DNA from 3 places in the Solibacillus daqui genome. Region 3 is predicted to be linked to each of the others. Evidence: riboswitches for the same ligand, from Rfam matches in the RefSeq annotation. Region 3 holds a riboswitch; each other region holds the start of a gene.
The links. A riboswitch is a leader RNA that binds a small molecule or an ion and turns the genes downstream of it on or off. The one in region 3 is predicted to bind cobalamin.
Positions count from the first base shown of each region.

Region 1: it holds a riboswitch for cobalamin, as region 3 does, so the genes downstream of both, O7776_RS02490 (ABC transporter substrate-binding protein) here and O7776_RS11615 (biotin/lipoyl-containing protein) in region 3, are expected to answer to the same signal.
Region 2: it holds a riboswitch for cobalamin, as region 3 does, so the genes downstream of both, O7776_RS05480 (hypothetical protein) here and O7776_RS11615 (biotin/lipoyl-containing protein) in region 3, are expected to answer to the same signal.

Region 1 is NZ_CP114887.1:513,640-517,887, forward strand. It holds gene O7776_RS02475 (amino acid ABC transporter permease) at 1-308, shown strand, start outside; gene O7776_RS02480 (amino acid ABC transporter permease) at 320-1,030, shown strand; gene O7776_RS02485 (amino acid ABC transporter ATP-binding protein) at 1,043-1,798, shown strand; cobalamin riboswitch at 1,876-2,060, shown strand; gene O7776_RS02490 (ABC transporter substrate-binding protein) at 2,251-3,198, shown strand; gene O7776_RS02495 (FecCD family ABC transporter permease) at 3,188-4,186, shown strand; gene O7776_RS02500 (adenosylcobinamide amidohydrolase) at 4,186-4,248, shown strand, end outside.
Region 2 is NZ_CP114887.1:1,170,463-1,174,710, forward strand. It holds gene O7776_RS05465 (metal ABC transporter ATP-binding protein) at 1-176, shown strand, start outside; gene O7776_RS05470 (metal ABC transporter permease) at 192-1,058, shown strand; gene O7776_RS05475 (Fur family transcriptional regulator) at 1,055-1,465, shown strand; cobalamin riboswitch at 1,562-1,741, shown strand; gene O7776_RS05480 (hypothetical protein) at 1,902-2,456, shown strand; gene O7776_RS05485 (ABC transporter substrate-binding protein) at 2,446-3,384, shown strand; gene O7776_RS05490 (bifunctional adenosylcobinamide kinase/adenosylcobinamide-phosphate guanylyltransferase) at 3,452-3,994, shown strand; gene cobS (adenosylcobinamide-GDP ribazoletransferase) at 3,998-4,248, shown strand, end outside.
Region 3 is NZ_CP114887.1:2,393,209-2,397,456, reverse strand. It holds gene O7776_RS11630 (pyridoxal phosphate-dependent aminotransferase) at 1-494, shown strand, start outside; gene O7776_RS11625 (histidine phosphatase family protein) at 463-999, shown strand; gene O7776_RS11620 (hypothetical protein) at 1,276-1,464, opposite strand; cobalamin riboswitch at 1,906-2,086, opposite strand; partial or broken gene O7776_RS11615 (biotin/lipoyl-containing protein) at 2,250-2,357, opposite strand; cobalamin riboswitch at 2,710-2,888, opposite strand; gene O7776_RS11610 (carbon starvation CstA family protein) at 3,221-4,248, shown strand, end outside.

The DNA of each region.
Region 1 (4,248 bases), 1.9 Mb from region 3:
TTGGTTTAACTCCTCTTCAAGCATATCGTCGCATTATTTTCCCGCAAGCTTTAGTCGTTGCATTGCCGAATTTTGGGAATGGCTTAATTTCGGTACTTCAGGAAGGCGCACTTGCTTATACAATAGGTTTTATTGATATTGTGGGCAAGGCAAATTTAATTATTGCGAATAACTATGGTACACATACACTAGAAATCTTTATCGCTTTAGCGGTGATTTATTGGGTGTTATCGATCTCAATTGAAAAGATCTTCGCACTCTTAGAAAAAGCGTTTAGTAAAGGAAAACAACCAATTAAAACGACGTAGGAGGTACGCATATGGACATTATAAACTGGCAATTTTTATTTGATACTTTTTTTGTTGCATTAAGTGGTGTGCCGGTCGCGTTACTCGTAACGGTTGTTTCACTTTTTATTGCGGTTCCACTCGGCTTTTTGTTAGCGCTAGCACGTGTATATGAGGTGCCAGTCATTAATTTCTTCGCAAAAATCTATATATCATTTGTGCGTGGGACACCAGTAATTATTCAAATTTTCGTGCTGTATGCAACGATTCCGCTTTTACTGAAGGGTCTATTTGAGAAATATAATATTGATTATCCGATTTATGAAGTGAATCCACTTTGGTATGCGTTTATTATTTTCTCATTCAATACAGCTGCTATTTTAATAGAAGTATTCCGTTCGGCGCTACAAACGGTTCCAAAAGGGCAGCTTGAGGCGGCACAATCGGTTGGCTTAACGGCAACACAAGCATATCGCCGTATTATTATTCCACAGGCGCTTGTTGCTGCAATGCCAAATCTTTGTACAGCGACGATAAATTTAATAAAAGCTACGTCGCTCGGTTATGCGATTTCATTGCAAGAAATTACGTTAAAGGCAAAGGTAGAGGCAAATTTGGGTTACAACTATTTAGAGGCATATATTGATATTTTCATAGTCTACTTAATGGTTTGTATGACAGTTGAATATTTATTTAAATGGTCTGAAAAACGTTTAAGCCGTTACAAGGTGGCTACGGTATAAGGAGGGAAAGCGATGCTAGAAATTAAAAATGTGCATAAAACATTTGGTGATAATGAAATATTAAAAGGTGTTAATTTAACAATTGATAAGGGGGACGTTGTCGTTATTTTAGGTCCAAGTGGGTCAGGGAAAACGACATTGTTACGTTGTATTAACTTTTTAGAACGTGCCGATGAAGGAAGCGCAAATTTTGATGAAATCGAAGTTGATTTACATAAAGCTTCGAAAAAGGAAATTTTAGAAATTCGTAAAAAAACTGCATTTGTGTTCCAAAACTATAATTTATTTAACAATAAAACGGCGCTTGAAAATGTGGCAGAAGGGCTAATTGTTGGGCGTGGTATGAAAAAAGATGCTGCTTATGATATTTCGAAAAAAGCACTCGCTAAAGTAGGGCTATCGGCAAAATATGATGCCTATCCAAGCCAATTATCGGGTGGGCAGCAGCAACGTGTTGGTATTGCACGAGCGGTTGCATTAAATCCAGATATTATTTTATTTGATGAACCAACATCGGCACTAGATCCCGAGCTAGTTGGAGAGGTACTTAGTGTCATGAAGGATATTGCCAAAGAAGGAACGACAATGCTTGTAGTAACCCATGAAATGTCCTTTGCGAAAGATGTAGCAAATCGCGTCATTTTCATGGATGGCGGCAATGTTATTGAAGAAGGCTCACCACATGAAATTTTTGTCCAGCCAAAAGAGGAGCGTACGAAGCAATTTTTACGCCGAGTCCTTCCAGACGATTACACGTACCATATTTAGTTGTTGGTTAATTATCTGAAAATTTATATGCGATTGCATACAAAAGTGATTTTTTTCGCTATAATGAAATGTATGAATTTCATATGGATTGTAAAGGTTCTTATTTTTAACAAGTAAGAAGTAAAAGGGAAATCGGTTGAAATCCGATGCGGTCCCGCCACTGTAAATGCGAGTTTAGAGCACGTTGCCACTGTTCACACGGGAAGGCGCTCACAAACGCTATAGCATGAGCCAGGAGACCTGCCTTTATAATGCCCAAAGTAAACCTACGAGGATAGGATGTGGCGGATAAGTTCTCTTTTTACGTTGAATTTTATTTGCAAACACAAGGCTTCCTTCTCATAAGAGTGGGGGGCTTTTCTTTATGTCAAATAACGAGCGCTAAAGAGCTTATGAATCAACGAGCACATCATAATGTGTTCTTTTTCTAAATCTAAGGAGGTAAGTTTACAATGAAAAAATGGCAAGTACTTTCTTCAGTTGCATTATTATCATTATCATTAGCAGCATGCGGCGAGAAAGAAACAGACAAACAGTCAACAAATGATAGCGCGGAAGTTGCTGAAACAGCACAATTTCCAATCACACAAATGGATGCACTAGGCAAAGATATTACAATCGAAAAAGCACCAGAACGTATTATTTCATTAGTTCCATCAAATACCGAAATATTATTTGGTCTAGGTTTAAATGATCAAATTATTGGTGTTTCTGACAATGACACATACCCAGAGGAAGCATTAACAAAAGAAAAAGTTGGCGGTATGGAATTTAACTTAGAGCAAATCATTGCTTTAGAACCAGATTTAGTATTAGCACACGAATCAGGTATGTATAGTTTTAATGAGGAAGCGATTGCACAGCTAGAAGCAGTTGGGATTCCCGTATTTGTTGTGAAAGATGCAAAAACATTTGAAGAAACTTACTCGACGATTGAACAAATTGGTCGTATTACAAATAAAGTACAAGAAGCAAAAGATATTATTGCTTCAATGAAAGAAGGCATTGAAGAAATCGAAATGAAGGTAGCCGACTTAGAAGAGAAGTCTGTGTTCGTCGTTGTAGGGACAGACCCAGATCTTTATGCGGCAGGACAGGATACATTTATTAATGAAATGTTAGAAGTGCTAAATGTTGAAAATGCTGTACCAGAACTAGGCTGGCCAATGTATAGTGCAGAGCAATTTGTCAGCAGTAATCCAGATACCATCTTAGTGACTTATGAAAATGATATCGAGGAAATTACAACAAATGATGCTTATGCAGAGATGACTGCGGTGAAAAATGGCGAGGTAAAATTAGTTGATGCTGATACAACAAGTCGCCAAGGTCCACGTTTAGTTGAAGGCATTGAATCAATCGCAGAAGCAATTTACCCAGAGGTATTTAATGAGAAGTAAATATTCAATCGCTTATTTTTCATCGATTGGATTGCTATTAGGTAGTATGTGGCTCGGTATTTCATTTGGCTCGGTCGATATTCCGTTATCCACTCTGTGGGATAAAACGACAGACCCGGTTGCGTACAGCATTCTATGGAAAATCCGAATGCCACGTGTTATTTTAGCGGCACTTATTGGGGCAGCGCTTGCGATTGCGGGTGCTGCTTTCCAAGGGTTACTTAAAAACCCGTTAGCTGACCCGTATACACTAGGCGTTTCTTCAGGTGCTTCAGTTGGTGCAGTAATGACAATTTTTTTAGGCATATCCTTACCTGTACTGGGTGCGTTTACGCTACCGATTTTTAGTATGCTAGGTGCGGCTATAACAATGGTTATCGTGCTCCTATTCGCCCGTTTAGTAGACCGTACTATGAAAATGGAAACACTTATTTTAACAGGGATTATTTTTAGTTCTTTTTTAGGTGCTTGTATTTCATTAATGGTGGCATTAACAGGTGAGCAGCTACGTGAAATTATTGGCTGGTTGCTTGGCAGTGTGTCAATGCGTGGCTGGCCGTATGTGAGAATGGTTGTTCCATTTATAATAATTGGCACGTTGATTATTTGGCTGAATCGTCGGGAGTTAAATGCGATGATTTATGGGGAGGAGCGCGCACAATATTTAGGGGTCAATGTTAAGCGCAGTAAATATATGATTTTAGCAGGTGGCTCGATTTTGACGGGTGCTGCGGTTGCAGCATCAGGAACGATTGGTTTTGTTGGGTTAGTTGTTCCGCATATGATACGTATTGTAATCGGTGCTGATCATCGCCATTTGCTTAGCCTGTCATTTTTAAATGGTGCGAGTTTGCTCGTAATTTGTGATTTAGTGTCGCGTACGATTATCGCGCCTGTCGAATTGCCGATTGGTGTCATCACGTCATTTATAGGTGCCCCAGTATTTGCGTATATTTTCTTCAAGCAACGTAGAAAGGGTGTCGCATAATGTTAAAGGTAAATGACTTAAGCGGTGGCTATAGTGGCAAGAGCATTGTGAAAAACGTGACG
Region 2 (4,248 bases), 1.2 Mb from region 3:
ATAAAATGACTATGATTTTAGTAACACATGATGTCGATACCGTATCAGACCGTGTAAGCCACGTGGCATGCTTAAATCAAACAATTCATTTCCACGGTTATAAAAATGATTTTGATACGATTTCGGAAGAACAGATTGAAAGCTGGAACGGTCACACTGTTCGAAAGATTCATTAAGAGGAGTAGGCCATTATGATCGAAGCAATATTAAACTATGAATTTTTACAAAACGCCTTTTTCTCAGGGCTCATTATTGGTGTCATTGCCCCGTTACTGGGAGTATTTATTGTTGTTCGTCGTCTGTCGCTAATCGCGGATGCGCTGTCACATGTAACGCTTGCAGGCATTGCTGGAAGTCTTTACATAAGTCAGTCTTTTGCCGGTTTGGCGCTGCTTAATCCGATTTACTTAGGAATTGTTGCGTCGGTAAGTGGTTCAATCTTAATCGAGCGCTTGCGACGTTTGTATAAGCACTATGAAGAGCTTGCAATTCCAATTATTATGTCGGGTGGTATCGGGGTTAGTGCGATTTTAATTTCACTAGCAAGTGGCTTTAATACAGATTTAATGAGCTATTTATTCGGCTCGGTATCTGCTGTTTCGAGACAGGATTTATTTGTTGTCATTGCGATTGCGATTGTCGTGGTGATATTCTTAGTATTATTTTTCAAAGAATTATTCGTTCTATCTTTTGACGAAGAATATGCAAAAGCAAGTGGGTTGCCGGCAAAATGGATTCATTTGTTATTTATGGTTGTTGTGGCACTTGTCATTGCAGCTAGCATGCGTATTGTTGGGATATTGTTAGTATCTAGCTTAATGACATTACCGGTAGCAGCAGCAATGCGTTTAGCACATGGCTTTAAACAGGCGATTATTTTAGCGATTGTATTTGGTGAACTTGCGGTATTAATAGGTTTAGTGAGTGCATTTTATTTAAATTTAGCGCCAGGTGGTACGATTGTCGTAACTTCAATTATCATTCTATTATTTGTCATTATCATTAAAAAAATGGTTTTAAAATTATCAACTAAGGTGGAAGGGGAAGAAGCACAGTGAATACAACACGCGCGTGGGAAATATTAAAAGACAATGGCTATAAAAAAACAGATAAACGAGAGTTAATTTTGGGTATGTTTGCGGCTACGGATAAATATTTGACTGCCCGTGATTTACTGCAAGTGCTGAAAAAAGACTTCCCAGGCATGAGCTTTGATACGATTTATCGTAACTTAGCAACGTTTGTTGAATTAGATATTTTAGAAGAAACCGAGCTAAATGGTGAACGTAATTTCCGCATGCATTGTGAATCGGATCATCACCATCATCATTTTATTTGTCGCGATTGTGGGAATGTGAAGGAATTATCACTGTGTCCGATGGAGATGCTTGGAGAAAAGCTGCCAGGTTATGCAATAGAAGCTCATAAATTCGAAATATATGGAAAATGCCCGAGCTGCTTATAAAGGTATAAATTTTATGTTTTAATCCATGAAATCGATGTGAATTTAAAAACTATTTGCATAATTTCATCAGTATGATAAAGTAAACTTTACAAATTGAATAGTTTGCAAGAAAGAGATGCCTAGTGCATAAATGGGAATTCGGTGTAAATCCGAAGCTATATCCGTAACTGTAAGCGTAGATGAAAGTAAGCAAAATACCACTGCTAAAAGCGGGAAGGTGCTTATGTTTAAAGTGAAGCGCGAAGCCAGGAGACCAATCTTTTTCTGATCGTAACACACCTCTTCGGAAATAAAGAGAATGTACGGCAGCCATACATCAAATGAGCGTTTTTAAATATACCTTTTTGATTTTATGAAGCCATCCATTTTCTGGGTGGCTTTTTTCATGCCATTTAAAATTTCAAAGAGCAATGAATTTGAAGTGAGGTTGAGAAAGTTGAAGAAGGATATTCGTTATTCGTGCTATCCATTCATGCGTGAAAAATCGAGTTGTGTTGATTATGAAATTCGTACAGATTCACTAACGACACGTATTGGTGCAGTTATTCCGACATTAGTGGATGATGAACGCGGTCGGATTGTATTAGAAGATTTACGTCTCATACAACCGCTTGCTTATCACGTAAATGGTTCAGTGCGCGGAAAATTAGCGATTACAGAAGATGACTTAAAGTGGTTAAGCGATCGTTATGATTTTTATGTGAGTGAAGTAAAAGAAGCCATTCAGCAGTTTTTATTACCTCAAGGGGTGGAAAGCGCGGCTCGTCTTCATATTTGCCGTAGTGAAGCGAAAAAATCATATCGCGCATTACATAAAGTAAGTGAGGAAAGAGATGTTCCTGAAATTTTATTCGACTTTTTAGGCTTACTTGCCAATGTATTGTTTGTGATGGCTGTGTACATGAACAAGCAACACGAATGTGATGAAATTGTCTTTACCTCAAAATCATATCCAATGAAAAAGAAAAAGGAGCAAAACAATGAACTTTAAAATGAAATGGGTTGCACCTGTTGCAGCAGCACTACTTTTAGCAGCATGTGGAGCAGACGAAGAAAAAGCATCAAAAGATCCAGTTAAGCAAACTGAGGCAGATGGTCCCTACACAGTTGTAGATGACCGCGGTATTGAAGTAACTTTCGAGGAAGTACCAGAAACAATCGTATCATTACAGCCAAGTAATACAGAAATTTTATTTGAATTAGGTGTCGGTGCTCAAATTGTTGGTGCAACAGACTATGATACATATCCAGAAGCGGCACAAAAAATCGAACGTGTTTCTACGTCAACAGTCATTAACGCAGAACGTATCGTTGAGTTAAATCCAGACGTAGTCGTAGCTTACACAGCCGGTGATGAGGCACAAATTGCACAGTTAGAAGACACGGGCTTAAAGGTGTTTGTCATCGCTTCAGCTACATCATTTGACGATGTCTACACAGATATCATTCAGCTTTCTGAAGTAATGGGCGTTGAGGAAAAGGGAAATGAAGTCGTAGCAGACATTAAAGGACAAATTGCAGCAGTTCAAGAGAAAACAAATACTGTAGATGCAAAGAAAAAAGTGTACTATGAAGTATCACCAGCTCCAGACATTTGGACAACTGGTAGCGATACATTCCAACAAGAAATTATGAATACAGCCGGTGTTGAAAATATTTTCGCAGACCAAAATAGCTGGTTAAGCGTAACAGAAGAAGATGTAATTACACGTAATCCAGAAGTAATTATTACTCCAGCAACTTATATGGAAAATGCAGTGGATGAAATTTTAGGTCGTGCAGGCTGGGATCAAATTCAGGCAGTTTCAGATAAGGCTGTTGTGTTAGTAGATGGAGATGTTATGTCTCGCCCGGGGCCACGTATAGGTGAAGCGGTAGAAATTATGGCAGAAGCCGTATACCCAGAATTATTTAAATAGGCTTATAATAATAGAACATGCCTGATTGTAGGTGTGTTCTTTTAATTATTTGCAAAGGTGGACTACAATGATCTTTATAACTGGCGGAGTACGTAGTGGTAAAAGTGCCTATGCCGAGCAACGTGCCCTAGCTTTGGGGGACGAAAAACATTATTACTATTTTGCAACGGGTGCCGCGTTTGACGAAGAAATGAAAAAGCGAATTATACGACATCAGCAAGATCGCATACAGCAAGAAATCAAATGGACAACAGTGGAAATGCAAGTGGAAATACCTCAACAAATCAATCAATTATCATCTAATGATGTTGTATTATTTGAATGTGTTACGACATGGCTTTCAAATGTGCTCTATTTAAGTGAACAGCAAAAAAATCGTAGCGAATATATCAATAACTGCATCGAATCCCTACAAAAGCAATTGCAAAATTGGCAAGTACAAGGTGCTACAATAATAGTTGTATCGAATGAAGTATTAGACGAGCTGCCTTCAAAATATGAGGAAGTGAATTTATATCGCAAGTTGTTAGGAAACTTGCATCAATGGCTTGTGCAGCATAGCCATGAAGCTTATGAAGTACAGTTTCAACTTGTACAACGATGGAAATAGGGGGTGAGCAGGTTGAAAAATGCAAGTCAAGGTTTCTTATTAGCGTGGCAGTTTTTTTCTTTCATACCGATAAAAAAGCAATTAGATATGAATAAAAGCTCGATTACGTGGATGTATGCGAGTTTACCGCTCGTTGGTTTAGTAATTGGTGCAATGATAAGCTGTGGTGCGTATTTACTTGTTAGCTATAGCGATATATCCAATTTATTATTGTCGATTTTACTTGTAATTGGCATGGTTATTTTTACTGGTGG
Region 3 (4,248 bases):
CACTAATTAAACATTATGCAAATGTTATCGTTGTACGTTCGATGACGAAAATGTTTGCGATGGCAGGTGTTCGTTTAGGTTATTTGCTAGGACAACAAGTTGAAAAATTACGTCCTTATTTACCGCATTGGAGTGTAAGTAATATAGCAATTGAGCTAGGTTGTATTTGTCTAGAGCAACAAAAATTTATTGTAGAATCTAGGGATTACAGTGCGAACTTACTAAAAAAGATGAAATATTATTTTCATTCTATTGATTGTATATATACAAATAGCGTAGCTAATTATTTGCTGTTTAAATTACCAGCAATTTATGATACGCAGCACTTTTTTAGTTATTTATTAAAGCGCGGTATTGTACTGCGCCATACGAAAAATTATGAGGGCTTACATGGAGAATGGTTCCGTATAGCAGTAAAAACAGAAACCATGTGGGAGCAAGCTAAGAAAGAGATTGAAGATTATGTCAAAAACAATTCGTTATTATCGCCATAGTGAAACCGAGTGGAATAAACAAGGGAGATTACAGGGGTGGCATGATTCGCCGTTAACCCAGCATGGGGTTTTACTAGCGAAGCAAATTATGTGGAAACCTGATGTTGTTTATTGTAGCGATCTACAACGGGCGGTTGCTACAGCGAACTATATGTTTCCTAATGATACAATCCATCAAAGAGCCGAGCTTCGTGAAATTTATCTAGGAAACTGGCAGGGGAAATGGATTGAACAATTACAACACGATTCGCACTATCAATGCTATCAGGAAACACCTCAGCATTTTAGGGCACAATCACAGGAATCCTTTGCCACAGTTACAAAACGCATGCTGCATGTTCATGAGCAGCTGCTCGCCTCAACCTATGAGAACATTGCAGTGGTCTCACATGGGGTGGCGTTAGCCTGTTTATTTTGCGCGTTACGTAATGATTCAATTGAGAATTTATGGGAATATATGCTGACAAGTGCTGCTTACGAGGCATATGATTGGATAAATCAATAACAATGAGCGTCTTTATCAGTATTTTAGACGTAATAAAGGGATAGCAGAATTTCTATTTATTTAAATAGGGAGAAACTCAAATATGACATGAAAAACGAGCCTCTTATTTAGGGGCTCGTTTTGAGTTGGAGTGCTACTTAGATAAAAGCGACCAGTTTATGAAATAATCTCGTTTTTTCAAGATAATCTTGTTTTTCAGAATATAATCTCGTTTCCATCAAAAAAACAGCTCGTTTCAAAATGAATGTCACCATTTCACACCAAATAGTGTACAGTTTACTTTTCTAATAATGGTTCACCTGAAAGTTCAAAACTTACAAGTTGCAAAGCCTGTGAAATTTCTTGACTGTGATCAGTGTATTGTTGTTTTAATGATTCGGCAATTTCGTTTAAGGTTTTTGCCGTGTTACCTAATGTATTTTGCATAATTTGCTCTTTTAAAAGATCAATGTAAGTTTCAATCATTTTATTTTCCTCCTAGGTAAACGTAATTTTCAAGCTATTTAGAAACTGCTTACACTAACAAGGAATGAGTGGTAGTAAAAAATTATTCAGTTAAATAACCTTATTATTTTGCAATAATGGTTAATCATCTGTAAAACACGAAAGTCTATGTTCGGCAATGTAAGAAATGTGTTTCATGTATGACTAACCATTTCGCAGTAGGAGCTTTAGCACGAAGCTACTACTTGTTTGGGAAAATCTTAGTAATTCCAAGATGCCGATTTGTTAACTTTATAGGGGAGAGTTAAGACAAATCGACATCCGACAAGCACTAAAAAAGACCATCTTCGCATAAAGATGGAAGATGGTCGGTAAATGTCAATTCAAATAAGCCTGATAAACAAGGCATTTAAATTCGTTTGACGTACGAGAATTTTCACCACTCATTTCCACGTGAGCATTGGTGTGTACTGGTTTCTGGCAGGTCTCCTGGCTTATCATCAACATTTCTTACACCTTCCCAGGTTTAACCCAGTGGCATTTGTAAAAAACTCCGATTATACAGTTGCGGGACAGCGACGGAATCACACCGTTCTTCCCTTTTAAGCTTATTCTCATAAGCACCATAACTTACACGATTCATATAAAGTTATATTAGTAAACTATAATTAGTGTAAGCGATAAATAACGTTTCGTCAATAAAAATTCAAATTTTAAGAATATTTAGTATTGAATAGTTCTAGTTCAACAAAAACGTTGGAAAAAGGAACACAAACTAAGCTGTGTTCCTTTTTGGGTAAGTTCATCTATTCGAATTTGATTAATAAATCGCCAGTTGATAGGGCTGAGCCCGCATGTACATAAATGTCTTTAATGATGCCATCTTTAGGAGCTTGAACAGTTGTTTCCATTTTCGTAAATTTCCGTTGCGGATATTTATCCTCTAGCATTTGCTGAATTAGTGATAAATCTACTTTGGTAATAGTTCACATGGTCGTACCATTTTAGATTGACGATTTATTAATATAATATGTTGCAATTCTTTAAGGAATCCACCATGTGGCTGCCCTAAGTAGCCTTATGATTAGCACTTTCAATAAGACGAATGACCACCAAGTGCGGCTTTTATCATAATCAGATAGCCGTATGTGTCGGCATAATGACTTGCTTCTTTAAGCCATGACTGGCAACTATTTGAATGACACATTTTTTGTTGTGCTTTCTGTGCGACAAATATTAACATCTTCCCTAAATCCACGTAGGTTGATCGATGCCATGAAATTGGCAGATTTCCTGACTTATGATCAAAATTTAATCGCATCTTCCAATGAAAAAGGCTTTTGCTAATAAACTCCCAAATATAGTTGCGGGACAGTGTCTGACTTTCACAGACTTCCCTTTTATTAACGAGGTGAACTCGTTATACCAATTCAATGATTGATTTATGCTATTTACGCTAAAAGAGATGATTTTCGATTGCAATATTATTTTTTAGACAATAGACTATGAATTTGAAAAGAATGTGAACTTTTTTAGAATAATATTGACGTGAAAAACAGTAAAATTGTATAAATTAAATTTTGAAAATTCTATTAAAAAGTGTGTTTTTACTATATAAATGCATCTGTATATATAACAGGTTGAGTTTGGAAAAATGATTGTTATATAACATAAAAGATGCTAGGATTATGAAAACAAAGCAATGTAAAACTATTTGGAATTATCTAAAAATAATGAAATGCATTGTTGATTAATAGATACATATTGGAGGAAGCTCATGAATGCCATAACTTTAGTAATTGCGGCAATCTGTATTTTAGTTATTGCCTATCGTTTTTATGGAATTTTCTTTACAAAAAAGGTTTTAAAAATTAATGAGGATATGCCTACACCAGCGCATGCCAATAATGATGGTAAGGACTTCGTGCCAACGAATAAATGGGTAGCATTTGGTCATCACTTTGCGGCAATCGCTGCGGCGGGTCCTTTAGTTGGTCCTATTTTAGCTGCTCAATTTGGTTATTTACCGGGGTATATTTGGCTACTTGTTGGTGCAGTAATCGGTGGAGCCGTACATGATGCGGTAGTATTATTTGCTTCGATGACAAAGGGCGGTAAATCGCTTTCGGAAGTAATGCGTGAAGAACTAGGACCAGTTGCAGGATTTTGTACAGGTTTAGCGATGCTATTTATCATTACGATAACAATGGCGGGTTTATCAATGGTTATTTTAGGTGCATTAGCAGATAATCCATGGGGTACATTTGCTGTAGCAGCAACAATTCCAATTGCGATGTTAATGGGGGTTATCAATAAATTTACCGGCAATTTGAAGTTATCAACGATTTTAGGGGTAGGATTGTTAATTGCTGCTGTTTTCTTCGGACCAAATATCCAAGGTTCATGGCTTGGTGATCTTTTAACATTAGATAAAGCGACATTATCATTAATTTTACCAATCTATGCATTTTTTGCAGCAGCATTACCAGTGTGGTTCTTATTAGCACCGCGTGATTATTTATCGAGCTTTATGAAAATTGGTGTATTTATTGCATTAATTATTGGTGTATTCATTATTAATCCTGTTATTCAATTCCCAGCAGTTATTCCTGACTTTTTAGGCGGAGGAGGACCGATTGTAGCGGGACCTGTCTGGCCGTTCGTATCGATTACTATTGCTTGTGGTGCGATTTCTGGTTTCCATGCCTTTGTCGGTTCAGGTACGACACCAAAAATGCTTGATCGTTGGGAAGATATTCGCGTTGTTGGTTTTGGAGCGATGCTAGTAGAGTGTGTAGTTGGGGT